One region of the Catonella sp. genome, then DNA from elsewhere that is predicted to be linked to it. Evidence: predicted binding sites of a transcription regulator. Region 1 holds the regulator's gene; the other holds the start of a gene.
The links. The regulator HrcA, encoded in region 1, represses chaperone genes, less so after heat shock. The targets are predictions, from matches to a motif close to TGTTAGCACTCNNNNNNNNNGAGTGCTAACA.
Positions count from the first base shown of each region.

Region 1 (17,018 bases):
GTCTGTCTGGTTATAACATTATTATTTGTTATATTTTTTGAAAAGATGCAGGAAATAAGATGTGATGGGATCACACCGCTTTTATCTGGAATTATGGAAATTGGCTTGGTTAATAAAGGCTTTAAGTGGCTTTTTGATAAGACTTCCACAGGTAAGAATTCAATCGCCAATATATTTGATAAGAATTTTCCGGAAAAATCCTATCAACATTTCATTTTGTTAAGGATTTTTTGGTTCATAGGCAGTTTTGTTATAGGACTTGTTTGGATAATCTACTGGCAATTATCTTTGTTTCTTATGATTCCTGCCATACTGATAGCCTTTTGTATGAGTTTTATTCCTCACCTAAGTTTGGTAATAGATGGTATGTTTTATGAAGCTATGCTTGAGGAGGAAATAGGACAGGTAAGACTGATGACGATATCTCTCGCAGGAGTTATAGGGATGACGGTGGAGGAAATACTACTTTGGATAGAGAACTTTACCTCATTTTTAAGGGATAGTGTTTCAACCTGTATAGATGAACTGGATGTAGATGAACATGAAGCGCTAGATTTACTTCGAGATAGGTGGAAGACTACGAGCTTTATCAATGTCATAGATGATCTTATTGCAAGTGACAAAATAGGTATAAGCGAAGCCTTTAAGGATTTGCTTTCAAGAAGAGATTACTATAGTGCGAAGAGGAGGCAGGAGCAGGAACTTATAGTCAGGAAAAAGGAGACAATTATTTCTACATTTTTATATCTGCCGTTTATGCTGTCGGTAGGTGCATATATGATAGCACCGTTTATGGTAATAAGCGTAAGGAATCTTTTAGACATAACAGTGAAATTAAGTTAATTATAGTTAAGAGAAAGAGGTTAATATGAGTAATGGATTAAAGGGACTAACATTGGCAGCAGGCGTAATTATAACCTGTATAGTTATAAGCATTGCATTCTTTGTAACGAGGGAGGCTAAGGATATAGCAGCACAGGGAATCAATCAGATGGGAGAATATACCACTGAAATGGGTAATGGAGGAATTGAGTTTTACAATGGTCTGACTTTATCAGGTAATGAGGTAATAAGGACTGCAAAGAGACTTAAGGGGAAAACCAATATTTATGTGGTTACTAACGATACCAAGGCAGGCGCTCCAGGTGGGATTAAGGTTGAGACAACTAATTGGCTGACCAACAATGTGTACCAATATGGCAATTTTATAGGTAAAGTAAAGTATAAAGATGACGGAAGTGTTGACAGATTAACCTTTATACAGCAGGAACATTAGAACGCCTATGTTAAAAGTACTTGAGTTACTTAGAAAAACAGGGTATTTGATTTTGTTCGTTATTGGTATCAGCCAGATATTATTGTATGAAGCTTATTTTAGTAAATTGTTAAGAGTATTGAAGGTGGAGCTTGTATGGAGGTTTTTGGAAAATTTTGGAGTATAGTAATTGGTTTTATACTGATATTTATCTGTCCTGTTTATATCATGGAAATGAGGCTTAAAGCTCTTGAAGACATTCAGGTTATGAATGTTACAGACAGATTCATAGACAAAGTAAAGTATACAGGTTATATAGACAGAAAGGAACTTGACAATTTTTACCTGAATATGTCAAAAATCGGAGACAGTAAAGAGCTTAACCTTGTTCATAAAAAAAGAGCGGTAAGACCTGTAGTAAGTAATGGAGAGGTTGTAGACAGCAGAGAATTCTATGTTGATGTTTTCGATGCTGAGATTAAGGAAAGCCTTAAAACTTCTTCTAAATACAGGTTTAAAATTGGCGATGAAATATGTCTGATAATCAGGGATAAAGAAAGGTTGTTAAACATATTTCCAAAGAAAACAATAGAGATGGGAGGTATGATAGAAAACGAATATATTAAAGGTTAGTTCGCTTATTTCTGTATTTTTAGTTGTCCTCGTACTATCAGGAATGGTGGAAACTTACGCAGTTTTTACTGATACAGAGAGAGGAATTTTAGTTAAAAATAAAATGATGGAGATAGCAAAGTCAGGTGCTGCGGATGCACAAGATGATTTCAGATTGTCTAAATATGATTTGAGTGAAGGTCATGTTAAAGAGCATATCAAGAAAGAGTTATATGGCACCAAGGAAGATTTGTCGGAAACTGAAAGGCAGATAGTATTAAGTGAGTACTTTGATAGTTCCGAAAAAGATATTCTTTCCTTACTCCCTAAAAGAGGTAATTACTCAAAATATACAAGGGATGTATACAGAGTTAGAGCAAACAATACAGAGAGAATATACTTTTATGAGGCAGACTATGTATATCATAGTAATTATCTTTGCAGTCATTTGACATCTGATGAAATCGGTATTAGCGTATATTCTTCTATGGAGGAATGTGCCCTAAAGGGAGCATATCCTTGCAAAGCCTGTGTGCTGGGCCTTTATGAATAAGGAGGGAAATTGGAGAATTCATTAAAGATGCTGACAATTGCAGCAGGAATCTTTATAACCTGTGTGGTTATTAGCTTCAGCCTTTTGCTAATGAGGGAAGGCATTTCGTTTGGCAATGTATTTGTAAATGAGCTAAATGAAAAGGAGAGAGATTACAGAGAATACAACATAGCTAAGTATGATTCTGAAATCCTTACCGGAGCGGAGGTAATCAACTTTACCGGTAAATATCAAAATGATATGGAGGTAATAGTGATTACAGACCTTGGCAGCAGAATATTTTCAAAGAACAACAAGTTCAATATTGCAGCAAACATCCCTGAGAACGGCTTTTATATCGAGCCTTATGATGATTATATAGGTCATATAAACAGGGATGGAAACGGAAAAATCAATAGAATTCAATTTGAATTAAAGAGGGGTTAGAGATGATAAAAAATAATCTTAAAAAAATGGTTTTTATTAATGTAGTACTGATATTTGCTTTCATATTAGGCATTGTCAACAGGTCTGTGGTATTTGCTAAGAGCTACGCTACAGAGGGTGAACTGGTTGACTATCTGGTTGAAAGGAGCAATCTTGGTGTCTTTGAAGATAACAGTTTCACCGGCAAAAAGCAGGGGCTAAATAAGTTCGGTATTGAAGGACTAGATTATTTAACCTCACCAGAAGAGGCTGTTACAGTTGAAAAGTTAGCCTCTGTTTGTGCTGATATTTTGCGATTTACAGGAGAAGATAAAGGAATCATACTTAGTGATGATTATTCTCAGTTTCTTTATGTTTATCCTAAGACAAAAGCAGTTTTATTTGAAAATGGTATATGGTCTGCTGAATCTTATTTTTTGGTATCACATCAGTTAGAATGGGAATTAAGGCAAAGAGTGATAATGAAGAAACTTGGAAGAGTTAATGATATAAAGTCTGCCGGAAAGAGACATCAATTAGACCTTATTACAGTATTAAAAAAAGGGATCATAATTGGTAAATCAATGGGCAGATACACGCAGAACAGAAACCTTATGCCTAAGAGGAAGGTAAGCCTTGCTGAGGCTAAAAAAGTCATTGAAAGGGTATATGATTCGAAGAAGAGATATCCAATGAGCCCTGATGGACAGCTTCTAAGAAAGACTAATCTGCCTTTCTGGGCTTCAGATTATAAGTATATTCTTGCCTCTTATCCGGATTCATATTATGAAACAATGTTTGGTTATGAAAGCCATCTTGCAACCAGCTTTAAATTACATAGTTCCTATGATCCACCAAAGTATACTTATGAACGAATTTTAAACGGATATGAAACTAATGATAATATCTACGAAGAGGCAGATAAAGTGCGTAGATTTCAAAATCACAGGATGAATGTGGACTACAGGACAATTGATAAAAAATGGAGAGATAAGCTTATTTCATTCTATAGAAGGAAAGAACATACCAAGAAAAGTGATTTAAATGGAATGAAGAAGGAAATAGATAAATATATCAGGTTTGTTAAGGAAAATAAGGTTATAATTGAATCAAAGCCTGTTGCAACCGATGCAAGTTCTGCTTATTATTGGTACATCACACCAAGTTTTCATACTTACATGAAATTCAGAATAGTATCCTGTAAAAATCTTGATAAAAATTTGTATAAGATAATATACGGAAGTCATGTTGGGGACTGGTCCTACGGACTAGCAAAATACCGTGAAAAGAAAGTAAAGCTAGGAGAATGGTGCGAAGGAGTCTACCAAGTTAATTATCCGCTAGGAATGATAACTCCTCATGATATGGAACCATTACCTTGGAGATGCGTTTGGTTTGACGATTTAGATTTAGCAAAAGGGGTTGCCAAAAAAACTAAAAAAATGAGGGTTGTCAGAGTGACCGAGAATACTAAGAATTTTTTTGCACCGCCTAACGAATATTGGTTGGGTTGGGAATAATTATGAATAGGAGAGGGAAAGCCTGTTTTTTATTCCTTATACTGACGATTTTCATCACCTTTACTTCTGTAAGCTTAGTAAAGTCAGATGTATCTTTCAAGACAAACTCGGAAAATGGCGACATAATCTGGCAATCTTCAGCTATATCAGCAAAAACTGGTATAAGATGGCAGCCAAAAGGTTACTTTATTTCATTGGAACCTTCAGATGAAAAAGATGTTGGTTATCCTTTAAGGAAGAAATCGCCTATTATTACCTTGTATACCAACAATGAAACTGTTAAAACACAAAAACTTAATTCTTCAAGTGGTTTAAGTATGGTAGAGAATTCAATCTCAGGTAAGTACGTTAAGAACCAAATCATGTCTAATAAGGCTTTTTATTCCAAGCTTATAAAAAAGTACAAGAATGGGGATAAAAAGCTATATATAGATACATTTTTTGAGACCTATGAGTTAATAAATGATGCCTATACAAGAAAAAGAGTTATTGATGCCTTTAGGAAGAAGAACAAGGCGGACTTTGAAAAGCCAAATGGTAAGTATATATACGTAGATGGGAGCAAATATGAATATGATAGTGAGAGGAATGAAGTAAAAAAAATCAGAAAAAATGATTTGACTGATATCGTTAAAATCCAGGAGGCGGAGGGCTGGAGTGAAGAGGCTAAAAAGCAGTGGTTAAGGGACAAGTACTATAATTATGAGATTAATTATGAAATCTATTCTAATGTACTTGTTAAGTATGTAGACAGGAAGGGTAAGCCACTTTGGGATGAGGAGCTTACAGATAAGGATAATGTTTCAGGTTCAAAGATGTTAAGTATCAGTTCAAAGGACCTGAGCAATCCTCACTATGCCTACAAACAGGAAAAAGATAAATTTAAATCTTATCAAAATAATGAAGAGAAATACTTTGGTGATGAGGTCACTATAAGTCTTCCTAGAGAGATAGTAGTAACGAGAAATAAGAAAAAGGTAAAGTATAAGCTTATTTCCAGTGAGTACAGGGAAGCAAGTACACCTAATACGCCAGAAAACATCAAGATAGGAAATGAGGCTTCCAGTCAGAATGTTGTGCTAGGCAACGAAAAGTCTCTTGTAGTGGGTATATATGAAGGACCACCTCCAACCATATATGAAAAAGAAGAGGAAATATCCGGAGAAGCTGGTATACCTGAGCCCAAGGGGGTGATTGACTCAGGTACCATAGACAATTCTCCATTTGACATTGAGAAAGGAATACCGGTCAGTGAATATTATTTTAAAAACGTTGTTACTGAGAATTATCTTCTTAAATACCGTTTTAAGAGAAAAACAGGAGAAAAACTAATAGATGTAAGAAGTTATATTAATTGGCATCTGCATTGGACAACAGGCAAGGGTAAAAAGCGTAAACGACATTCTAAAGTTGAGAGAGTGGATTATCTAACCACAGTTCAAAGGAAGTATTCATATTGGTATATTGACAGTCTTTTGGTGTATACGCTTGATGGTGCGGTTTTAGTTAATGCGGCCATACCTGATACAGGAAGCATGATGATGCCTAAAGAGCAAGTTGCACCAAAAGTAGAGTATATTACAGGCTTACCATTTGAAGAGCATGTAAAGCCACCGTTTGAAAGCCTAACATCAGTCAATCTGGGGAATAAATCTGTAAAGGGACGCACAATCCCGTCTTACAATCCTTCATCTGCTGTTGAATCTCACATAGGTGACATGATGGTTAAAAATGACCGTCTTGTCATAGATGATGAGCTTATTATGGATGATAAGGAAGTAAGAAAGTCTGCACCAAAGCCTTTAAAACCTGCTACAAAAGGTAAGAATATAAGTCATAAAATGTTGTACGAAGATGGGAAGACGATAGATACACAGGTGCAAAATGGTGTTTATGAAAGTAGTGGACAGGTATTTTATACGCTTAGTGACAGCGTAAATCCAGAAGGAGAAACAAGTCTGGTATTTGATATTGATGATGTAAATCCGGTTAAGGTACATACTCCTGTAGTCTGCGATTACAGTATTGAAGATGCAAGGAAGTGGTGTCAGCTCGTTAAACCTGATAAGTCTTTATACCAGCTTGTACTGGAAAAAGACTTTAGTATTGATATCAAAACAGCTGGAAACCACTTGGATATAAAGGGTTATGGTGACAGGGATTATTCAAAATATACTCTGAAAAAGGAAGTTATTTTTCCTTTTGAAGTTGAAGTAGAAGGCAAAACCTATTTTGCCAATGAGCCTATTACAGTGAGCGGTAATACGGTTTTTCATCTTCCTATGACAGTTAATGAGGGGAAATACACAGTTATAGTAAGAGCCTATGCTCTAAATCATATATCGAATTCAGATGCTGAAGAATATGCCAATCTTTCGTATAAGAATTATATCGCAGAAAACAGAATTAATGTTGAAGTAAGCGGAAGACTCATAGATTTTACTTTATTAGATGTTAAAAATACCTCAATGTGGGAAGGAAAAGGTAAAAACTTTGTTTTTGATAAGGGTGTTAGGCTATACAATTTACCTCTGATTCAAGGTGACAATCCTAAGTTTATCAATGAAGGAGCCTTCAAGAAGGGGTATGCGGTTTCCTTTGAGATGACAACCATAGGAAATTATCTAAATGAAGCGTATGGTATAAGGATGGATTTTGACTTTTATGTTATTGACATAAAGGCAGGAAGCAGGGTACCTGTTGATATTTATTATGAAGAGGTGCCTGCTAAAGATAATAAGAAGCTAGGCTTAATAAAAGTTGGGGGTAAAAGAGACAACAGTAACATTCATTTTACTAAAGTTGGAGGTAGAGATATTGGCTTGTACAGGTATGATAAGGCATTACTTCCAAAGCAGCTTTTGGCAGCGGGAAGCAATCCATACCTGCAGAGATGGAGGGGAGAATACTCTTTACCGGAAAGGATATATGTCTGCAAAAAGGGATTCAACCTTGAAGAGTATATGAAAAAACACTCATTTATATATTTTGATGAAGATTTTTGGATTAAATCCGGCTATCTTACTGTATTAGCAGATATATATACCTTAAAAGACGGGGAAAAAATATTAAGCTATATTAACTCGAAAAATGAAAAGGATGGATTCTTTAACAATTGGAGATATGAAACATTTGGAAGAAGGAAGAAAGACATAGGTGGGGACGAGATAAAATTTATACATGGGGATCTCTTTGTGTTTGACCTATCTAAGAAAATATGGCAGGAGAGAAGGAGTAAAGTTAAAAAGGTCTATTAAAAGCATTGACAAAACCAAGGCTTGAAGCTATCATTTTTATATTGGCTTAGGGTAATAAAAGCATTTGATACCCTATGATGCAGGTTTGCTACAGATGGCTGTAGCAGACTTGTTTCATTATGAACTGTTGGGAATAGATGTTGTTTAGAGAGTATATATGAAGAAAATGGGGTTTATTGGTTTTGGCTTAATTGGAGAGTATATATGCAGATAATAGGGTTTATTGGTTTTGGTCTCATTGGAGGCTCGCTTGCTAAGATATGGAGAAAAAAGCATCCTGATTACATATTTATGGCTTATAATTATAAAAAAGATGAAGATACTGAACTTTTATTGGCTAAGGATGACGGAGTTCTAAATGAAATAGTAACTGATTTGACACAGTTTTCAGAGTGTGACCTGATAGTGCTTTCTGCCCCGGTAATGAGCAACATATCTTATCTTAAAGAACTTAAAACCATAATAAAAAAAGACTGTATAGTTACTGATGTTGGAAGTGTTAAGGAAGCTATAGCCGCTGAAGCTGTTAACCTTGGAATGAAAAAGCAGTTCATAGGCGGACACCCTATGGCTGGTTCAGAGAAGACAGGCTATTCCAATGCAAATGTGCACCTGTTTGAAAATGCTTATTATATCTTAACGCCTTTTAGCGATACTGATGAAGTTAAACTTGCAAAACTTAGGGAATTAGTTGATGAAACAATGGCGGTTTCTATAATTGTTGATGCAAAAATGCACGATTATATAACCGCTGCAATAAGCCATGTACCACATGTAGTTGCATCATCACTGGTTGGAGTGGTAGCTAAAGCAGATGAGGAAAATGGCTTACTTGCGATGCTTGCAGCAGGAGGATTTAGGGATATAACGAGGATAGCTTCATCCTCCCCAGCGATGTGGAAGGATATCTGCCTTACAAATAGAGACAGTATAGGAGAATTCCTAGAAAAATACATAACTGAGCTAAAGAAAATAAAAGTTTTGATTGAAGATAAGGATGAGGATAGTCTCTATCATTTTTTTGACAGTAATAAGGATTATAGGGATTCTCTCCCTCTTAGAAAAAGCAATATGGTTGTCTCTCACGAAATTCTTTTATATGTGCCTGATGAACCGGGCTCTATTGCTATTATGGCATCCATACTTGCAGCCAAGGGTATTAGCATTAAAAATATGGGAATAGCTCACAACAGGGAGTTCTCAGACGGGGTACTTAGAATTGAATTTTACGACAGCCATTCAAAAGAAGCGGCACTTGTAGCTATAAAAGAGAGAAATTATAAAATTTTTGATTAGAGAGGGAGGCCGTAATTATGTCCAAACTTTTATTTATATATAATCCCAACTCGGGAAAAGGTAATATAAGAAAAGAAGTATCCTTGATACTTGAAAAACTATCACTTAAGGGATACCAAATAACAGTATTTCCTACTGCTAAAAGTGGTGATGCTGATGAAATGGCTAAAAATGAGGCTCATAATTATGACTTGCTTGTATGTGCCGGAGGTGATGGTACATTCAACGAAGTTGCCAGAGGGATGATGGAGTCTAAAAAGCTGGGAAACAAAATTCCATCAATCGGGTATATTCCTGTCGGTACAGTTAATGATTTCGCAACCAGTCTTGATATACCCAAAGAAGTGTCTGACGCAGTAGATGTTATTATATATGGAGAGGATAAAGAGGTTGATATAGGCTCTTTCCACGTTGGAGACCAGGGAGAACTACATAGCTATTTTACTTATGTTGCAGCTTTTGGTGCATTTACTGAGGTTTCCTATGAGACTTCTCAGGATGTAAAGAATGTAATCGGAAAGGCTGCGTATTTCCTTGAAGGTGTTAAAAGCCTACAAAAAATCAGACCTTATCACTTAAAAATAGCTTATGATGAGGAAGTGATCGAAGATGATTTCATCTTTGGAATGGTTGCTAACTCAAAGTCAGTTGGAGGATTTAAGGGGATTACAGGTCCTGAGGTGTATTTAGATGATGGAGAATTTGATGCGATTTTTGTAAAAACTCCCAAGTCTCCGCTTGATTTGCAAAATATCATAAATTCATTTATTCTAATGGATATGAAAACAGATAATATCTGTCATTTTCATTCGGGCAACATTAAAATTGAAGCGGATGAAGGCTTGCAATGGACACTTGACGGTGAAGCAGGAGGCCTCCATCAAAATGTTCAAATAAAAAACCATAAACAGGCGTTAACAGTAAAGGTAAGGTAAGAATAATGGAAAACTTAAACAATGAATTTATTACACTAACAATCGGAAAGCAGAAGAATATAGCTCTAATTGCGCATGATGGTAAGAAAAAAGAACTCATTCAGTGGTGTATGGACAATAAATCGATTCTTGAGAAGCATTTTCTTTCGGGAACAGGAACTACAGCTAGGATGATAACAGATGCAACAGGTCTTCCTGTTCGTGGTTATAACAGCGGACCTCTTGGTGGAGATCAGCAGATAGGTGCTAAAATTGTAGAAGGGAAGATTGATTTTGTAGTTTTCCTTTCAGATCCTCTATCAGCACAGCCACATGACCCTGATGTCAAAGCGTTTTTAAGAATCTGTCAGGTATACGATATTCCGATTGCCAACAATAAGGCTACTGCAGATTTTATGATAACTTCCACCCTTATGGATAAGGAATATGATCATAAGATAATTGATTTTAACAAAAATATAGCGGATAGAGCGAGGACCTTATAATATATGAAAACCAGTGACTTTTTTTATGATTTACCTGAAGAACTTATAGCTCAGGATCCTTTAGAGGACAGAACCGCATCAAGGCTTTTGGTTCTTAACAGGGAAACAGGGGCTATAGAACATAAGATATTTAGTGATGTAATAGATTATCTTAATGAGGGAGATTGTCTGGTTATTAACAATACCAGAGTTATTCCTGCAAGACTTATAGGCGAAAAGGAAGGCACAGGCGGCAAGGTTGAGGTCTTGCTGCTTAAGAGAAGGGCAAATGATGTGTGGGAAACCCTGGTAAAGCCGGGAAAGAAGTTAAGGCCCGGAGCCAGGGTTACTTTTGGAGACGGAAGACTTAAAGCTGAGATTTTGGAGATTGCAGAAGAAGGAAACCGATTAGTCAGGTTTTATTTTGAAGGCATATTTGAAGAGATACTTGATTCCCTGGGTGAAATGCCGCTCCCTCCATATATTACACACAAGCTTGAAGATAAAGAAATGTATCAGACTGTTTATGCTAAGTATGATGGCTCAGCAGCAGCTCCTACAGCAGGTCTGCACTTCACCAAAGAGCTTCTGTCTAAAATAGAAGAGAAGGGTATAAAAATAGCAAGTATTACATTACATGTCGGACTTGGAACCTTCAGGCCTGTAAAGGTAGATGATGTAAATCATCATCATATGCACACAGAATGGTATGAAGTAAATGCTGAGGCTGCTGACATTATTAATGAAACTAAAAGAAACGGTGGAAGAGTAATCTGCGTAGGTACTACAAGCTGCAGAACCATAGAGTCAGTTGCAGATGAGAATGGCTATATGAAAGCAAAGACAGGTGAAACAGACATATTCATTTATCCCGGATATAAGTTTAAGGTTATGGATGGGCTTATAACTAACTTCCACCTGCCTGAGTCCACCCTTGTTATGTTGGTTTCTGCATTTGCAGGAAAAGAAAATGTGCTCTCTGCTTATGAAACTGCTGTTAAAGAAAAGTATAGGTTCTTTTCATTTGGGGATGCTATGATACTAATATAGTGTAGATATTATTTTTCCATATACAAGTACGGCTTTTACTTCTTAGATGCTAATTATAACCGTTCTTAACATATTAAATTTTGTTATGATATTGACATTAAATGGGTACTCCGAAAGGGGTGCCTTTTCATTTTTAAAGGACACAAATATTACACAATTTTTATTGCAATTTTCTATTGACAAATTATATATAAGGTGGTATCTTACTAATAGATGTTAGCACTCTAGTCGAGTGAGTGCTAACAATTAAAAGAAAGGAGAGATGAGATGGAACTTGACGATAGAAAACTTGAGATACTTAAAGCTGTCATCAAGAACTATCTTGAGACAGGCGAGCCTGTCGGCTCCAGAACAATATCTAAGTTTTCTGAGTTGAAACTTAGCTCTGCAACTATAAGAAACGAGATGTCAGATCTTGAAGATATGGGGTATTTGGTAAAGCCTCATACTTCGGCAGGAAGAATACCTTCGGATAATGCTTACAGATTATATGTCGATTCGCTTATGCAGACCAAAATAAAGGAAGAAAAAAGCCTTAAAAAGGATTTGATTGAAAAGTCAGATAAACTTGAGACTTTACTTCAGCAGGTTGCCAACTTACTCGCAATGAAAACAAATTATACTACAGTGGTATCTGCTCCTAAATATGAAAGCAACAATATTAAATTTATACAGCTTTCAGAGATTGATGAAGAAAATCTCCTTATAGTAGTTGTGCTTGAAAAGAATGCTGTTAAGAACACGATAATTAGGCTTGATGAAGCGGTTGAGAAAAGCTTACTCCTTAAGCTTAATATCATGCTTAATTCATTTCTTGCAGGACTTAATATGGAGGACATAAACATAGGAGTTATTGCAAAGATGAAGGAACAGGCAGGAGAATATGTGAACCTTGTCGGAAGAATAATAGATGCAATAGGATCTGTATTCTCTGAAGATGATTCACTTAGAATATATACAAGTGGTACTACGAATATTCTAAAGTATCCTGAGCTTAATGATAGTGACAATATGCAAAAGCTTCTTTATACAATCGAGGAAAAGAAAGAACTGAGTGCTCTTCTTACAGACAGGATGGATGATGGCAATGACGATGGCATTCAGGTCTATATAGGAAATGATACAAATGTAGAAAGCTTGAAGGACTGTTCTGTTGTGACTGCTACTTATGAGATAGAAGAAGGTGTGTACGGCAAAATCGGTATAGTAGGTCCTAAAAGAATGGATTATGCGAAAGTTGTCGGATCACTTAAGAATCTAATGAGACAGTTGGATAGCATATTTAAGCATCAGAGTGAGGATAAAACTACAAAGGCAATTAAGCTTATAGATATGAAAAATGACATAAATTATGTAAGTGATACATAGAAAGGTGGTAGATTGTGAAAGATAAAAAGAAACATTCTGAAGAGAAAATAGAAAAAGTTGATGCTGAAGAAACAGCTTCTGCTGAAATAGTTTCTGAAGAATCTTTAGATGAAAAAGAGCTAAATAAGATAAACGAAGAAAGAAAAGCATCAAAAGAGGAAGAATATAAGAACAAGATAGATGAGTTAAATGACAAGCTAATGCGCCAGATGGCAGAGTTTGACAATTTCCGTAAGCGCACTGAGAAGGAAAAGTCGCAGATGTATGACTTAGGTGCGAAGGGAATAGTTGAAAAGATTCTTCCTATCATTGATAACTTCGAAAGAGGACTTGGCAGCCTTTCTGAAGAAGAAAAGGAAGGGGCCTTTGCTAAAGGCATAGATAAGGTGTATAAGCAGCTTATGCAGTGCCTTGCGGATGTAGGAGTTACTCCTATAGAAGCTGTTGGCAAGGAGTTCAATCCTGAAATACATAATGCAGTTATGCACGGTGAAGATGAAAATCTTGGCGAAAATACTGTGGCAGAAGAGATGCAAAAAGGCTATATGTATAAAGAAAGTGTAGTAAGACCAAGTATGGTTAAAGTTGTTAACTAGCATTTGCGGGATTGCAATATAAGCAGTTTCGTATCACATTAAAATATAAATATTAAAGCGAGGTAATTATTATGAGTAAAATAATTGGTATTGATTTAGGTACAACAAATTCATGCGTTTCTGTTATGGAAGGTGGACAGCCTGTGGTTATTCCTAATGCTGAGGGTATGCGTACAACTCCTTCAGTAGTTGCATTTACAAAGAATGGTGAGCGTCTTGTGGGCGAGACTGCAAAGCGTCAGGCTGTAACCAATGCAGATAGAACAATATCTTCTATCAAGAGACATATGGGAACTGACTATAAGGTAAATATTGATGGTAAGTCATACAGCCCTCAGGAGATTTCAGCTATGATTCTTCAGAAGCTTAAAGCTGATGCAGAGGCATATCTTGGAGAAAAGGTAACAGAGGCAGTTATCACTGTTCCTGCTTATTTTAATGATGCGCAAAGACAGGCAACCAAGGATGCAGGTAAGATTGCAGGTCTTGATGTAAAGCGTATTATCAACGAGCCTACAGCCGCTGCTCTTGCTTATGGTCTTGATAATGAAAAAGAACAGAAAATTATGGTTTATGACCTTGGTGGTGGTACTTTCGATGTATCTATCATCGATATCGGTGATGGTGTTATTGAAGTTCTTTCAACCAACGGCGATACCAAGCTTGGTGGTGATGACGTAGATAATGTACTTACCAACTACTTCATCGCAGACTTTAAGAACAAAGAAGGTGTAGATCTTTCTACTGATAAAATGGCTCTTCAGAGACTTAAAGAAGCTGCTGAGAAGGCAAAGAAGGAACTTTCTTCTTCAACCACAACCAATATCAACCTTCCTTTCATTACAGCTACTTCTGAAGGACCTAAGCACTTTGAACTTGACCTTACAAGAGCTAAGTTTGAAGAGCTCATCCATGATATAATTGAGAGAACTGCTATTCCTGTTCAGAATGCACTTAAGGATGCAGGGCTTAATGCAAGTGATATCGGTAAGGTGCTTTTAGTTGGTGGTTCTACACGTATTCCTGCAGTTCAGGCAAAGGTTGCACAGCTTACAGGTAAAGAGCCAAGCAAGAACCTTAACCCTGATGAGTGCGTAGCTATCGGTGCTTCTATCCAGGGTGGTAAGCTCGCAGGCGATTCAGGTGCAGGTGACATCCTTCTCCTTGATGTAACACCACTTTCACTTTCAATTGAGACTATGGGTGGTGTTGCTACAAAACTTATCGAAAGAAATACAACTATTCCTACCAAAAAGAGCCAGGTATTCTCTACAGCGGCAGATAATCAGTCTGCAGTTGATATCAATGTAGTTCAGGGTGAAAGACAGTTTGCAAAGGATAACAAGAGCCTCGGACAGTTCAGACTTGATGGAATTGCCCCTGCTCCAAGAGGAATCCCTCAGATTGAAGTTACATTTGATATAGATGCAAACGGTATTGTTAATGTTTCTGCTAAGGACCTTGGAACAGGCAGAGAGCAGCATATTACAATTACTGCAGGTTCAAACATGAGTGATGCAGATATAGAAAAGGCTGTTAAAGAAGCTGCTGAGTTTGAGGCTCAGGACAAGAAGCGTAAGGAAGGCATTGATGCAAGAAATGATGCTGATGCTATGGTATTCCAGACAGAGAAGGCACTTAATGATGTAGGCGACAAGATTACAGAGGCTGACAAGAGCTCAGTAGAGGCTGACCTTAAGGCACTTAAGGATATTCTTGAGGCTACTCCTGCTGACAATGTATCTGACGAAGATATTGATAAGCTTAAGGTTGCTAAAGAAAAGCTTATGGCTAGTGCACAGAGCCTTTTCACAAAGGTGTATGAGCAGTCAAATGGCGCTACAGGTGCAGGTCCTGATATGGGAGGACAAACAGGTCAGACTACATCTAACTCTGGTAGCAATGACGATGTTGTCGATGGAGACTATAGAGAAGTATAATATTTGATAAAAATAGGGCTGTCGCGCTAGGCCTTGGCGGCAGCCCAATACCTGTATAAAGATATAAGATAATCACACTTTACCATAGATATACATAACGAAATATGTTATAGTTATAAGACGTTTATGGTTAATAGGGTGAATTGTATGTGTTTAAAATAAATTGATGAAAGTGGGATAAATATGGCAGATCAGAAAAGAGATTATTATGAGGTTCTTGGTGTTGCTAAGAATGCGTCTGCTGATGAATTGAAGAAAGCGTACAGAGTGCTTGCTAAGAAGTATCATCCTGATGCCAATCCGGGTGATAAGGAGGCGGAGGCTAAGTTTAAAGAGGCTTCTGAGGCTTATGCAGTACTTAGTGATGATGAAAAGAGGAAACAATACGACCAGTTCGGACACGCTGCTTTCAGCAATGGAGGCGGACCTGGAGCAGGCGGATTTGACTTTAGCGATATAGACCTTGGAGATATCTTTGGAAGCTTCTTTGGAGGAGGTGGAGGCGGATTTGACTTCTTTGGCGGCAGTGGTGGCAGAAGAAGTAACAACAGCCCTCAAAAGGGAGCAAACATCCGCTATAGCCTTAGAATTAAGTTTGATGAAGCTGTAAAAGGATGTAAGAAAGAGATTACTCTTGATATGAAGGAGGAATGTGCGACCTGTCACGGAAGTGGTGCTAAGGCAGGAACTACTCCTGTAACCTGTAGTAAGTGCGGAGGCACAGGTCAGGTAACCTATACCCAGCAGTCGCTCTTTGGTATGGTTCGTAATGTACAGACCTGCCCTGATTGTCACGGAACAGGTAAGATAGTCAAGGATAAATGTCCTGATTGCCGTGGTACAGGCTATATCACCAGACGTAAGACCATAGAGGTAGATATACCTGCAGGTATTGATGACGGACAGGCTATCAGAATCAGAGAAAAGGGAGAACCTGGTACAAACGGGGGACCTCGCGGAGATTTACTTGTAGAGGTACATGTTCCATCGCATCCTAACTTCCAGAGAGATGGATATGATATTTATTCATCAGTACCTATTTCATTTACACAGGCTGCTCTTGGAGGCGATATCAGGATAAGTACAGTTGATGGTGATGTTATATATACAGTGAAGCCGGGAACACAAACGGATTCAAGAGTAAGGCTTAGAGGTAAGGGTATGCCTACACTTAGAAATAAGGACGTAAGAGGCGATCATTACATTACCTTTATAGTTCAGACTCCTGCATCTCTTACCAAAGAACAAAAAAGAATCCTTGAAGAGCTTGATGAAACCTTTGAAACCAGATATAAGGCAAAGGGCAATCCGGCAGAAGCAAAGCCTAATGCAAGCCAATCAGCTTCGTCAGAGGTTAAGGGTGAGGAAAAAGGCAAGAAAGGAAAAGGTTCTAAGAGGAAGAGCTTCGCAGATAATATCAAAGAGAATTTGAAAGATTTATTTGAATAAAATAATGGATATTTTTAATTTAGATAGTACTTTTTAGTGCTATCTAAATTTGTATATAGTAATTTGACATTTACACGATAATGTGTTAATGTCAAATATGAAAGAAGGTGAGTATATGAAAGGGTTTTATACTGTTTCACAGTATGCTGCTATATTTGGAAAAGATTCAGGGAATTTAAGGCGAATGCTTAGTAATGGAAAATTAAATGGAGAAAAAGTAGGTAATCAGTGGCTTATTCCTGAAACTGCTGAAATAAGCGAGGATAAAAGAATTAAAAGTGGTCAGTATAGAAATTGGAGAAACAAAACCAGAATAAA
Region 1 covers NZ_DBHIEC010000004.1:17,972-34,989, forward strand. Annotated here, with positions in the region: gene ACO6HM_RS02920 (hypothetical protein) at 1-843, shown strand, start outside; gene ACO6HM_RS02925 (hypothetical protein) at 869-1,276, shown strand; gene ACO6HM_RS02930 (hypothetical protein) at 1,412-1,888, shown strand; gene ACO6HM_RS02935 (hypothetical protein) at 1,935-2,420, shown strand; gene ACO6HM_RS02940 (hypothetical protein) at 2,430-2,846, shown strand; gene ACO6HM_RS02945 (hypothetical protein) at 2,849-4,345, shown strand; gene ACO6HM_RS02950 (DUF5704 domain-containing protein) at 4,348-7,602, shown strand; gene ACO6HM_RS02955 (prephenate dehydrogenase) at 7,807-8,898, shown strand; gene ACO6HM_RS02960 (diacylglycerol/lipid kinase family protein) at 8,916-9,833, shown strand; gene ACO6HM_RS02965 (methylglyoxal synthase) at 9,839-10,318, shown strand; gene queA (tRNA preQ1(34) S-adenosylmethionine ribosyltransferase-isomerase QueA) at 10,322-11,347, shown strand; gene hrcA (heat-inducible transcriptional repressor HrcA) at 11,615-12,715, shown strand; gene grpE (nucleotide exchange factor GrpE) at 12,730-13,311, shown strand; gene dnaK (molecular chaperone DnaK) at 13,383-15,251, shown strand; gene dnaJ (molecular chaperone DnaJ) at 15,435-16,700, shown strand; gene ACO6HM_RS02995 (nucleotidyltransferase domain-containing protein) at 16,816-17,018, shown strand, end outside.

Region 2 (14,600 bases), on a different contig from region 1:
CAGGCTAAGGTAAGGCTTTGCAAGCTTATTAACAGAAAAAGCAATATCCTCGTACTTGACGAGCCTACCAACCACCTGGATGTGGATGCCAAGGAAGAGCTAAAAAGAGCCCTTATATCCTATAAGGGCAGCATAATTATGGTTTGCCATGAGCCTGAATTCTATGAAGGGCTTGCAAGTGATGTATGGGATTTGTCCCAGTGGACAACCAAATTGCTGTAATTTACATAGATATTTTTGAGATATTTCCTATCAAGATTGTGGTGTTAAAAGCATTTGACACTTGTATCCTATCAGGTAAAAAACAGCCGCCCTGTATATATATTTACAAGACGGCTGTCATTTATTGTTTTCCTTTTACAAAGTCAATCTCCATCTTTAGGCTTAAAGGTATACTTCCTGTTTCCTTAAGCAGCCTTCTTTCAAGATGTTCGTATTTTTGCAGTTTTTGCTCTCTCTTAATTTCCCATTGTTTAATAAGTTCCATATAGGTTGGATTATTGGCAAGCCTCCTTATTCCTTCCTCATCAGGAGGACAGAATTCAAAGAGTATCTGTCTTGCAACCTTGTTAAGCCTTGGAGAACCTTTGCCTTCATATAGGATATAGGTGAGGTAATCCTGAACAAACATATCCTTGAAGCTGTTGCGGCAACGCTGAAGTGAAATCTTTATCTTCTCCTTAGCGCTAGGAGTCAGGTTGCTGTTTTTACGGTAGAACTGTATATAATCACAGTACAAGCTGGTAAGCGAAGGGTCGGTTACATCGTTCCAACGTCCTCCCTGCACTCTCTTACAGATCTCCCAGCGGAACTCACCGGTCATCTTAATCATGGTACTTAGAAGGTCATCCATATGCAGTATAGATATGAACATCCTGCTAGGTGTGGTTCTTACCTTTCCTTCTATCTCCTGCCACATTATACCTCTTACACCTGCATTAGGCATGAGGATGAAGTCAGGAAGCTTTTCTACGTGGATATGCTCCTTTGCCATAAGGTCACCGTCACCGATAGGCAGAGTTTCCCTATAAAATGCTGAAAAGTCCACGCTCTTTATAGCATTTATGTTCTTTCTTATAATGTCCGGCTTTACCATACAGCTTTCAAATTCTTTTAAGATATTGTCTGCATAAAATACCGGGCAGAAGGTGGATACACGTCCACAGGTTATCTTATTTGCTGTCTTAAATATGTTGTCAAGCTCATAGCATACTTTTGCTTCTCCGTCCTCCATCAGCTTTTCAGCCTCGGAATTGGTGACTTTCTTGGTTGACTTAAGTGTCCTTACATAGTCAGAGAAATCCACCTCAAGCTCGTTGCGACAAGGCTTCTTTTCCCCCCTGTATACTGCTAACAGCCAGTCATAGAAGGTATATACTCCCGTTACGGCAGGATCGTTCTCCTTAAGCTCTTCAGAGAATTTATACAAGGCCTTGGTATACTCTTCTCCCGCAAGTATCTCATCAATGTATCCAAAGTAAAGAAACATCCTGATAACAGGAGTAATTTCTTTTTCAAGGCTCTTAAAGAAAACCTCAGTATATATCTGATAAAATTCTGCTGTTATTTCTCTTTTAAGCGCAGTAGTTTCATCATCAATTGCATTTTTATCCTTTAGTTTTTTTAGTTTATTTATATTAATTCTAAAAAATCTTCTCTCAGGTCCAACTATCTCAGCAAAGTCCAGTATGGTATCTAGTGACTCATAGAACTTTTCTATCAAATCACCTTCTTCATTTTCTTTTTCCATTGCTACCGTAAGAGAATTAGCAAGCTTTATGGCTTTGAATGAATCAGTACATTCTTTTATCTTTATAGCAAGCTCGTCATTGGCATTAAGCGTGACTTTGCCCGACTCACTTATCATAATAGCCATCTTGTTTAACAAGCTGTTTTTAATGAACACATCTGAAGAAATCTTCTTATACACTTCCAAAAGCTTATAGAAGATACCTCCTTCTTTTTCAATAAAAAAGCCTCTTAAGCATTTTCTTATAAACTGATGCCTTTCGCTTATCAGGTGAACTGCTTTCCTTACATCAATGCAGCCTTTTTTAATCATTCCTATAGATACATCCGGCTCAGCCATAAGAGCCTTGAAGTTTCTTCCTGCATATATCTTATTAAGGCCTTCATAATACCCCATCAGCCAATAATCAATATCCTCAATATTATAATATGCCTCAATCTGCTCTATTCCCTTGTTAGGCTCAAGCTTTACCCCTGCCTTTTCGGCAAGGTGCAAGTAGAGATTATAACAGGCTGTTAAGTTGTCATAGATAGTATTGCACCTTACCTGCTCAGTCCTGTATGAATGTATGATTCTTGTTATCTGCCTAAAGCAGGAACGAATACATATCCTTGCAATATCAGGATTGGAATTAATCAACAAATCTATAGATTCTATACCCGTAACCGGATAAACAAAAAAGCTAGTATCCTCCACTGCAATATATGATAATATATGCACTTCTGAGAGCACTTCGCATATACCAACCACATCCCCCGGGCCAAGCTCATAGCTTCCACCCTCACAGAAAACCCTTATCTTACCGGACTTCATAATACAAAGCTTATCAAATGACTGCCCGGCACTTACCAGAGTCTCCCCAGCTTTAACAATAAGTTCTGACATATCTTCTCCCAAAATCAACTAAATCTTTCATCAAGCCATTTAGCAACTACTTTCATAATATCTGCCCTGTTTACTTCATTGTGCAATTCATGCCTTCCTGTAGGGTCGATATATTCGGTCACATCCTTAATATCGGCATTTCTTAACATTTCAGTAACCTTTCTTACACCTTTACCATAGTCGCCTACTGGGTCTTCCTTCCCCGATATAAGAAGGATAGGCATATCCTTTGGCAGGCTCCTTGCCCATTCCTTTCTACTTACCACCGTAAGGGCAGTAAGAAGGGAATGATATCCTTTTGCAGTAAAATTAAAATTACATTTAGGGTCCTTAGTGTATTTATCTATAAGCTCCCTATCGTGTGTAATCCAGTCACAAGGTGTCTTGGCATCAGGGATTCTATCTATAAACTTACCAAAACTAAGCTTAATGAGCAAATCAGAAACATAGCCTTCCTTATGGGTTCTGGCCAAAAATGCTGCAAGCAGCCTTCCAGCACTGTTCTTAATCGATGGCCCTGCAGTACCGCTTAAAATCAGTCCGTCTATAGTATCCGGATACCTTGCTGCATACCACCTCGCAAAAAAGCTCCCCATACTATGTCCGTATAAAATAATAGGCAGCAGCGGAAACCTTTCCCTTAAGATATCATTCATTTTTTTAAGGTCAAGCTCAATATGCTCCTCATCAAAGTCACCGTATTCACAAGGCTTTGATGAACCACCATGTCCCAAATGGTCATTGCCGGCAAATACATAGCCTCTGGCTGTAAAGAAGTCTGCAACCCACTCATAACGTTCGATATATTCACACATGCCATGTGAAAGTTCTATCACAGCCTTAGGCTTAACTAATTCATCAGTATAAATATAGGCCGCAATCTTGTGCTTCCCATCAGCCGAATCAAAGTTAAATGTCTCTTTATTCATCACCTTCTCCAATCCATCCCATAAACCACCATAAGCATATTGCAAAGGTCAGCCACCGGCCTTTACAATATGCCACATATGTTAAAACTCTTTATTCCCCGGTTAGCTAAGTTTATTTACCTGTCTTTTTAGCAGGTGCATTATTCTTTTTAGAAGCCTTGGCTGCCTTAGCCGCCTTCTCTTCTTTAAGAGTCTTTACTTTGCTAATCTTTGCCTTAAGCCTATTACCTAATTTATAAAGCTCACCCTTGTACCAGGCACTGTTTAAGGTATCGCTTGCATCGTCATAAGCAGCTTTTACCTTGTCCCAGCCCTTTGCGGAGTAATTCTTTATATCAAATCCTGACATAACCTTATCAATCTCTGCGTTAGCTTTATTCATATCTCCTATAGATACTTTTTCGTACTGAACGCCTGTTTTCTTAACCATCTTTTTGATGTAGTTTTCTGTCTTGGTGAACATCTCGCCTACATAGAGAGTATTGTCAATGTCTTTCTTGTAGGCCTTAAGATCCTTTTTAAGTCCTTTTAGGTCTTTCTTATAGCCCGCCTTCTTAAGCGCACCATTTACATAAGAATCAAGCTGTCTCTTAAGTATCGTTTTCATTACCTTGATGTCGTTGTTTGTGTACACTGCATCATAGTCTGTGATGTTTCTTATGCCCTTTATCTCAAGATCATCTGGCGCAGGAGCCTTAGCCGCTTTGCCTTCTGCAAGAGAGAGCTCAAGCACATTCTTTGCCTTCTTAATATCCGCCAAAGCCTTGGTGTATGCTGCATCTACAATCTGAATATAATATTCATTGAGTCCCTTCTTATCTACGGCCTTATAAGCCTCTTTGACAGTATTGTAAACATCATCTTTAAGCTTAGCAAAGTTGTACTTAGGACCTGTCTTAAGTATGTCGTATCCTGCAAGAGCCCTAAGCTGGTTAGCGTAGTCAGCGAGCTTGCCTGTAGGTACTTGTGAATCTTCCTCTGTTTCCTCATCAACACCACCAGTAAAGAGCTCTGTATCATATTTCGCATCTAAGATGTACTTAAGAGCTTCTTTCCTAACCTTTACCACAGCATCAAAAACCTCAGGAGTATACTTTGTACGGTTTGAATCAAATTCAGCATAAGCTGTATCAATCAAATCACTTGCCTTTGACTTAAGCATAGCCTCAGAACTTACTATATGGCTTGCCTTAACCATGTTTTTAGACTTCTTCACTGCCTTATCAGCAGGCTTTTTAGGCATCTCTTTTGCCTTACCGGTAAGGTCTACCTTAAGTATCTTAGACATATTGTGAGTTCCGTCTTCTATTAGTCCCTTAGATGTGACCTTTACAAAGACTTTACCTGCCTTCTTGGCTGTAAGCTCACCTGTCTTCTTGTCAATCTTTGCATATCTTGTATCAGTAACCGCCCATTCTACGCCTTTTTCAGCCACATCAGTCTTGCCTGATGAATTGAGAGCTTGTGCAGCAAACTTAAACTTCTTACCTACCTGAAGCTTAGCTGTCTTCTTTGTTATCTTGATATCTGAAACGGCAGGCTTAACAATAACCTCATACTTTTCTTCAAGTCCGTTCACTGTTCTTAAGGTAATAGTTGCCTTACCAGGCTTAATACCTCTTACACCGAAGTTTGAGTAAGCTACTGCTACATTCTTGTCGCTGCTTGTTGCATAATACTCAGTAACAAATGCATCCTCTGGAGTTATCTTTACAGTAGGAACTGCCATTTCGCCAACAGAGATAACCTTCTTTGCCTTTAATATTTCAATGCTGGTAGGAGCTGTATCTTCTGAAATATTAACAGATACATTTACTTCCTTGTCTCCTGCCTTTGCAGTCACTGTTGTGTGCCCTGCAGCTAAGCCCTTAACATAGCCATCCTTATCAACTGTAGCCACTTTTTCATCACTGCTTGACCAGGTGATATCAGCTGTACTTGTATAAGGTGATATCAGTGTTTCCACCGCTACCTCGTAGCCCTTTGGCACAGTAAGTGTCTTGCTCTTTACAAAGATACCATCTACCTTATCTGAAGGATGCTCCTTCATCTCATATGCTGCCTTTACCGCTGCATAAGCGTCTACAATACCATAGCCGTACTCTTTATCGTCAAAGAACTTGCTTCCCATCTTAGACTTGTTGGCAGTACCGCAAAGTATGTTGTATACCTGCCTAGGAGTAAGGTCCTTGTTGGCAGAGAGTACAAGTGACGCAACTCCCGCTACCACAGGTGAAGCCATTGATGTCCCTGAAAATGGTACATATCTGTTGCCTGGGATTGTGCTAGGCACTGCTGAGCCCGGTGCGGATATATCTGAATACATACCATAGTTTGAAAAATATGAAGGCTCATTGTAGTAGTCGGATGAATTGACAGATAAAACCTCTGTAAATACAGCAGGTGAGCTGTCCTTATTGGTATCTTCATTTCCTGATGCAGCTATAAATACCATACCCGCATCATAGGCTGCCCTCAATGCCTTGTGAACGTTGTCATAATAGCTGTAGCCGCCAAGGCTCATGTTTACTACCTTAACGCCCTTTTCCTTCATATACTCTATAGCCCTTATAAGGTCTACATCATTTATCTGACCATCGTCATCCTGTACACTAGCTACATAAAGCTCAACCATGTCATTGTCATAGCCTGTAGCTACACCTGCTCCACCCTTGCCATTGCCATAGGTGGCTGCAATTATTCCTGACACGTGGGTTCCGTGCATATCTGCATCATCTGTAGCCTTCTTTTCTACGCCTTTAGTAACACGAACATATTCTTTTAAGTTCTTCTTTAGGTCTTCGTGGTGTGTGTCTACGCCTGTGTCTATAACGCCGACCTTAACCTTTGAATAACCTTTTTCTTTTAATAGCTTCCATGCTTTCATTACGTTGACTTCATCAAACTGATACTGGTAGTCAGGATTCTTCTTGTCAAGTAATGGATCAGCCATTGTCTTAGCAGAAACTCCTGTCACAGAGCTAACACAAAGTCCTGCACATAAAGTAATTGCCAATGCTGTCTTAAATTTCCTCATAGGTTTTCTCCTTTATTTTTGTATATATTACGCAACCATAATAACATTATCGGCATTTTTTGTCTATAATTTAATTTCTCAGTAAAAAAAAGTGATGTTTATGCAAGATTAACAGGATTATCCAGCATTAATCCTTCTCTGATAAGTTAACAAAAGACTTATAGATAAGCTAATATCTATAAGCCTCCATTGTTTATAAATCTCCTGCATTGTTTCTACAATCTATCATTAAATTGCTCTTCTCATCATACATACGGCTTCTTGTAGGTATCACCCCTTGACCCTATGTCAAAAACATATACAAGGAGTTCATTGTTTCACTTTTTTCGATTGTATCCATAACATCAACTCCTTATATCTTGCATGTATACATTAAGGCGACAGCCCATTTATAAATTTTTATTCAGCCAAAAGCTTAAGCACCTCATTACTCCTTGCTATAAACTTAGTCATAGCCTCAGGGGAAAGCTGGCGGTTGGCTATAACTGCAAGGTCGTAAAGCTGTTCACAGAAGAGCTTTACCTTATCATTATCGGCTTCCTCCTTATGGTCAAGAAGATACTTAACAAGAGCATTGTTGCTGTTAAGCACAAGCACCTCTCCCATCTCAAAAGGAGAATCTCCCATGGCTCCCATGCCGTACTGCTTCATCATATCCTGCATCCTGCGTACTTCTTCTGATACGGTTATCATAGAAGAAACATTCTCATTCTTGAGGCTTTCAACCTTAACTTCAAGCTTATCCTTATCAAGTGCCTTCTTAAAAAGCTCTGAAAGGCTCTCTGTCATAGCCTTTACTTCTTCCTCAGGAAGCTCATTCTTAGCAGAAGCATTTACCTTGGAGTCGATACGCTCGAACTTAAGGTCATCATTCTTCATCTCAAGAGCATTGATAAAAGGCTGGTCTATCCTATGTTCAAGTATAACGGCATTTAATCCGTTTTCCTTAAACATATTGATGTACTGGCTCTGCTCACGCACATCCGTCACATAGTAGATTATCTTCTTAGGCTTCTCCGGCTCAGTCTCTGCACCGTCTTCTTTCTGTTCCTCTTCAGTCTTTTCTTCCTCGACCTTTTCAGGCTCTATAGTCTTTACATAGTCATCAAAGGTTACATACTTGTCGTTTAAGTCCTTAAAGAGGATGAATTCCTTCATCTTTTCTTCAAACTTATCATCCTTTAAGCAGCCGTACTTGATGAAAGGACTGATGTCATCCCAGTACTTCTCATAATTTTCCCTGTCTGTCTTGCAAAGTCCTGAAAGCTTCTCAGCCACCTTCTTGGTTATGTAGTCTGATATTTTCTTAACAAATCCGTCATTCTGCAACGCACTTCTAGATACATTCAAAGGTAGGTCAGGGCAGTCAATTACACCCTTTAAGAGAAGCAGGAACTCAGGGATGACCTCCTTAATGTTATCTGCTATAAATACCTGGTTGTTGTAAAGCTTAATGGTTCCCTCTGCTGCCTCGTACTCGTTGTTAATCTTAGGGAAGTAGAGGATACCTTTGAGGTTGAAAGGATAGTCCATATTGAGGTGAATCCAGAAAAGCGGTTCTTTATAGTCTCTAAATACCTTTCTATAGAACTCCTTATAGTCCTCTTCACTTACCTCGTTAGGATGTCTTGTCCAAAGTGGATGGATATCATTGATTGGCTTTGGAGCATCTTCCTTCTTCTCTGCCTCCTTGTCATCTACCACCTCAGTCTTTTCAGACTTAAGCGCATTGGCATTGGTATAGTAGATTTCAACAGGCATAAATGAACAGTATTTCTCTAAAATCTCCTTAACCCTGTATTCATTGGCAAATTCATAGCAGTCATCATTTAAGTAAAGAGTTATCTTGGTACCACGCTCCGTCCTGTCACCATCTTCCATAGTGAAGTCTATGCCCTCGTCTGATACCCAGTGTACAGGCTTTTCTCCCTCTTTATATGAAAGAGTATCTATAGTAACTCTTCTTGCTACCATGAAGGCTGAGTAGAAACCAAGTCCAAAGTGCCCTATAATCTGCTCCTCACTTGTCTTGTCCTTATACTGCTCAAGGAAGCTCTGAGCACCTGAAAATGCTATCTGATTGATGTACTTCTTCACCTCGTCAGCAGTCATACCAATACCGTTGTCAATGACTGTTATAGTCTTTGCTTCGCTGTCAGTGATTACATCTACTCTATATTTATTGTCCTCAGGTGCCTTCCACTCTCCTATACCATCTAACTTTTTAAGCTTGGTTATAGCATCACAGGCATTGGATACTAACTCCCTTAAAAAGATATCGTGGTCGGAGTAGAGCCATTTTTTGATAATCGGAAATATATTTTCCGAAGTAATTGATAATGAACCTTTTTCAATATTTCCCATATTATTTCACCTCGTATATTTATTTTTATTTTTGATGTTTAGTCGTTTAAAAGCTAAAAATCGAACAGCTATTTACTGTTCGATTATTATAATAATACTGATTTAAAGCTTTGTCAAGGTTTTGTTAGCACTCTTTTTTATTGAGTGCTAACAAAGTATATTTCCTTCATTATCATGTAAACTATTCACCAAATACAGCCTTATAATCAGCCTGGAACTTTGCTATCCCCTGGTCTGTAAGAGGGTGCTTTGTCATATTCTCAATTACCTTATATGGTATGGTTGCAATGTCTGCTCCTGCAAGAGCGCAGTCGGTAACATGGATTGGATTGCGTACAGATGCGGCAATTATCTCTGTTTCATATCCATATATGCTAAATACTTCAGCTATCTGGCGGATAAGGTCAATACCCGGCTGATTGATGTCATCCAGCCTTCCAACAAAAGGTGACACATAGGTTGCACCTGCATTGGCTGCAAGTATAGCCTGATTGACGCTAAATACTAAAGTTACATTAGTCTTTATGCCTTCAGTAGCAAGTACCTTAACAGCCTTAAGACCATCTACAGTCATAGGAATCTTTACAACCATGTTCTTGTGAATAGCAGCTATCTCTCTGCCTTCTTTTATCATGCCTTCCGCATCGGTGGTTGTAGCCTTAACCTCTCCACTGATTGGTCCGTCTACAATGGAAGCAATCTCTTTAATTACCTCACCAAAGTCCCTCCCTTCTTTTGCGATAAGAGAAGGATTGGTAGTAACTCCGCAAATAACCCCCATGTCATTTGCTTTTCTTATGTCTTCAACATTGGCTGTGTCCACAAAAATCTTCATAGTATACCCTCCGTTTGTTATTTTTAACTTACATTTACCACAAGGTAAATGAATTTATGCTACTGAGTAACGCCTATCAATGACTTTATAGTATCATTATTACATAGAATATGTGACTTTTCAATAACTTTTGAGGCGAGATTATATGGCTTTTCAATATCTTTTATGCCTGATTTTTATAACTTTTCAATATTTCAAGAGCCTGTGACAAAAGTAATCACCCTTCCACAGGCTCATATTTATCCTTATAACACTTCCACTACCCTTTTCTCTACCTCTAACCCCGCCTTGTACCTTTCCATATAAGCCTCAAGTCCTGCTACATCTCCGGCATCAGGCTCTATGGTTGTTCCTTTCGCATCCTTAAATATAACCCTCTCCAGATACTCAGAAAGACTCATGTTATCCTTATTTAGGAGGTAAGAAGCAAGTACAGCCATTCCCCAAGGGCCTCCCTCTCCTGCAGTATCCATAACCGTAACAGGGGCATTTACTGCTGCTGCAAGGTAGCTTTGTGCAACCAAAGGTGTCTTAAAGAGCCCACCATGCCCCATAATCTTAGTCACCCTAACCTTTTCATCCTTAAGGAGAATATCAAGCCCAATCTTAACCGCCCCAAGTGAAGCATATAGATTAGATCTCATAAAGTTTGCAAGGTTAAACTTGCTCTCAGGCATTCTTGCAAATAATGGCCTGCCCTCATTCAGGTGGACTATACCCTCTCCCGAATAATAGCCATAAGAAAGAAGTCCGTCGCAGTCCTTATCTCCGCTTAAGGAAGCATTATATAATTTGCCATACAGCTCACCCATATCTGCCTTTATTCCAAAAAGCTCTGCAAATTCCCTGAATATATTCACCCAGGCATTTAAGTCTGAGGTACAGTTATTAGCATGTGCCATAGCTACAGGGTACCCGTCTGGTGTAGTAACCATATCTATCTCTCTATAAAGCTTTGATAAGCCCTTTTCAAGCACAAGCATGGCAAAAATGGATGTGCCTGCAGATACATTTCCAGTGCCTACTGCTACTGAGCCAGTAGCCACCATTCCCGTTCCTGCATCTCCCTCAGGCGGACAAAGAGGTACTCCTGCCTCCAGGTTTCCGCTTTCATCAAGAAATGCTGCTCCCTCAGATGTCAAACTACCTGCATTCTCCCCTGCAGTGAGCACCTTTGGCAAAATCTCCATAAGCTTTATGCCATAACCATTATCCAGTACGAGCTTTTCACAGTCTTTAATCATCTTTTTGTTGTAATTCCCATTTTCAATAGGGAAAATACCTGCTGCATCGCCTACACCTATAACTTTTTCACCTGTAAGCCTAAAATGTATGTATCCCGCTAGGGTTACAGCAAAGTCAAGCTCTTTCACATAGTCCTTCTTATCAAGAACTGCCTGATAAATGTGGGCTATAGTCCATCTAAGAGGTATATTAAAATCAAAGACCTTAGTCAGTTCATCAGCAGCCGTCTCGGTATCACTATTTCTCCAAGTCTTAAAAGGTGTAAGCAGCTTCCCCTCTTTATCAAATGCCATAAGTCCATGCATCATGGCACTTATGCCTATTGAGCCTATTTTTTTCAGAGTAACTCCATACTTTTCCTCTACATTTTTTCTAAGAGAGGTGTAACATTTTTTAAGCCCTGCGTGGATTTCATCTAAGGGATAAGTCCATATCCCATCTATAAGGGAGTTTTCCCAGTCATGGACACCAACACCCAGAACCTCTCCGCTAAAATCAACAAGTACAGCCTTTATCCTGGTTGAGCCAAACTCTATACCAAGGGATGTCCTCCCTTGTTTTATAAGCTCGGCTTTCTCACTGCAAATCGCTTCATTTCCCATATATTCTCCGTTTCACTGACTGCTACCTAAATACATCCGTAGCACAGACACCAATAATATAGTTTTACTTGCCCTTAATTCTGTCCATAATACGCATTTGGTCCATGTTTTCTTGTAAAATGCTTCTCAAGGTAATGAGCAGGAGCATTTTTCGCCTTAGGATTTACTATCTTAGCAAAGATGTCCACCTTGGCTACCTCCTCCATAACTACCGCGTTATGCACAGCCTCAAAAGGTGTCTTTCCCCAGGAAAATGGGCCGTGGCTCTTACAGATGCAGGCAGGAACATAGTCAGGATTGATATTCTTTTCATTAAAGGCCTTTACTATCACAAGACCGGTATTCTTCTCATAATCCTCATCTATCTCCTCCTTGGTAAGATGCCTTATACAAGGAATATTCCCATAGAAATAATCGCACTGGGTGGTACCCATGCAAGGTATGTCCTCACCTGCCTGCGCAAAGCCTACTGCATAAGGAGAATGAGTATGCACTATTCCACCTATATTTGGAAAAGCCTTGTAGAGTTCAATGTGGGTTTTGGTGTCGGAGGAAGGGTTAAGTTCTCCCTCCACCTTGCCTCCATCAAGGTCAACTACAACCATATCCTCAGGGCTTAGCTTATCATATTCAACTCCGCTTGGCTTTATGACCATAAGCCCCTTTTCCCTGTCTATGCCAGATACATTGCCCCAGGTAAAGGTAACCAGTCCGTACTTAGGCAAAAGCATATTTGCTTCGTAAACTCTTTGTTTAAGCTCGTTTAGCATAACGGCCTCCTTATTTCATAAAGAACTTCTGTAAATCAGCTTCTGTGGTGTCATCTCCTATTGTAATAAGTTCTGTGCCTGTTAGCCTTGCAAACATAGCTATATCATCTCTTGTAAGCGCTGTAGATACCACTGAGTGATGAGCACCTCCTGCATAGCACCAAGCGGAAGTTCCGATGTTAAAGTTAGGTTTGTGGCGGTACATTATCCTTGCCACAGGAAGCTTAGGCATTGGCTTAGGCTGTTTTACAAGTTCTATATCCGCACAGATTATTCTAAATCTATCTCCCATATCCACCATGGTTACCTGAATTCCATCTCCTGTAACACCGTCAAACACAAGTCTTGCAGGATCATCCTTTCCACCTATACCCAGTGGATGAACCTGAATTTCAGGCTTGGTGGCTGCAAATGCTGGTGGTACTTCAAGCATATGGGAAGCAAGTTCAAGCTCTTCTCCCTCTGTAAGGTCGTAGGTGTAATCTTCAATGAAGCCTGTAGCACCTTCCCTACCCTCAGCCATCTTCATAAGTATAGCTGACATAGCTGATATCTTGTAGTCCCCCTCAGGACCAAAGCCAACGCCCTTTGTCATAAGGTTCTGCACAGCAAGTCCCGGAAGCTGCTTAAGCCCGTGTAAATCCTGGAAGGTGTCAGCAAATGCTCCTATCTTATTCTTTGTTAAGAACTTTTCTATGGCAATCTCATACTTTGCCTGCTCACTTACAGCCTCTGTGTTTGTGGTAGCCATAGTGTATTTGTCAGCATATTCCTTCATCTTAGCATCGATTTCTTCTTTTGACACCTTAGCTGCTATATCTACTATATCACCAATTGCGTAATAATTACACTCCCAGCCGTATTTAATCTGGCTCTCTACCCTGTCGCCGTCAGTAACAGCAACTTCTCTCATATTGTTACCAAAGGAAGCGACTTTAAGTTTCCTTGAAAATGCTATAGCCTTAGCTACCTCTGCAAAACGTTTAATCTTAGCAATTACATTTGAATGCTTGTAAAATCCCGCTGCAACCTCGTGTGTGATTCCCATTCTTGCCAAAATAAAGGCATATTCTCTATCACCGTGTGCAGCCTGATTGAGATTCATAAAGTCCATATCTATACTGTCATAAGGAAGCTTTTCATTTGCCTGAGTATGAAGGTGGAGAAGAGGCTTTCTAAGCTCCTGCAAGCCTTTTATCCACATTTTCGCAGGTGAAAATGTATGCATCCAGGTGATTACACCTACACAGTCATCATCATTTGACACCTTGCGGAGATTGTGAATACATGTTTCTGAGGTCTCAACTGTAGGAAGCAGTTCTACCTCTACTATTCCTTTTAGCTTTTCATTTAAGAATTCTGCCATTTCTTTGCTGTCATCTGCCACCTGCTTAAGGCACTCATCACCGTATAAATCCTGTGAACCTACTACAAAATATAACTTTTCCATCATTATTCCCTCCTGTTATTTTTCTATTATGTCCCTTACAGAATTACCATCGTTAAGTACAACGGGAAATCTGTGGGAGTAATTTTTATTCTGCCAATGGCTGTCTGTTAACATTTTTATCAATTTCTTTGCCGCAGTCATCCCTAGCTCAGCCTTTGGGTGCACAGCAGAGTAAATCTTAAGGCTTTCATTTTCTACAAGCCTGGCATCATCAAACGAAACCATTGATAAGTCCCTTGGTACTAATACCCCCTTATCTTTTAAGAAATCCAGATAAGAGTAGGCTATCTCATCATTGTACATTATCATTGCTGTACAATCTTTTGCTTTTCTAAATGTTTTTGCAAATATTTTATCTCTTTGTTTCTCCGCCATATCCTTAGTTGAGTACCATCTGATATAGTCATCATCAAACTTGACGCCATAGTCTGAAAGACATTCTATGAAGCCTTTATACCTCTCCTGACCCTGGATGTCGTCATACTTGAACATCCCTCCTATTCTCTTATGTCCGTTCTTTATAAGGTGTTTGGTCAGCTCATAACCAGCCTCCGCGTCCGACATCTCTATACTGCTAAAATTCTGATTTGAGTAGTGGTTATGTATGAATATTGTTGGTATTTTCTTTTTCACTATTTCCTTATAAAGTCTTATATTGGGATTTGGAAAGCTTGACTTGGTACCTTCTATTATAAGCCCCGATACCCCTGCTTTTAAAAATCCTTCCAAGTAG
Region 2 covers NZ_DBHIEC010000003.1:37,328-51,927, forward strand. Annotated here, with positions in the region: gene ACO6HM_RS02205 (ABC-F family ATP-binding cassette domain-containing protein) at 1-222, shown strand, start outside; gene ACO6HM_RS02210 (cyclic nucleotide-binding domain-containing protein) at 344-2,635, opposite strand; gene ACO6HM_RS02215 (alpha/beta fold hydrolase) at 2,650-3,564, opposite strand; gene ACO6HM_RS02220 (S8 family serine peptidase) at 3,677-6,601, opposite strand; gene htpG (molecular chaperone HtpG) at 7,001-8,965, opposite strand; gene fsa (fructose-6-phosphate aldolase) at 9,147-9,800, opposite strand; gene ACO6HM_RS02235 (xylulokinase) at 10,046-11,647, opposite strand; gene ACO6HM_RS02240 (L-ribulose-5-phosphate 4-epimerase) at 11,722-12,417, opposite strand; gene araA (L-arabinose isomerase) at 12,428-13,870, opposite strand; gene ACO6HM_RS02250 (GntR family transcriptional regulator) at 13,883-14,600, opposite strand, start outside.
Region 2: htpG (molecular chaperone HtpG) is a predicted target of HrcA. The motif match lies at 9,088-9,118, and genes of this name have one in related genera.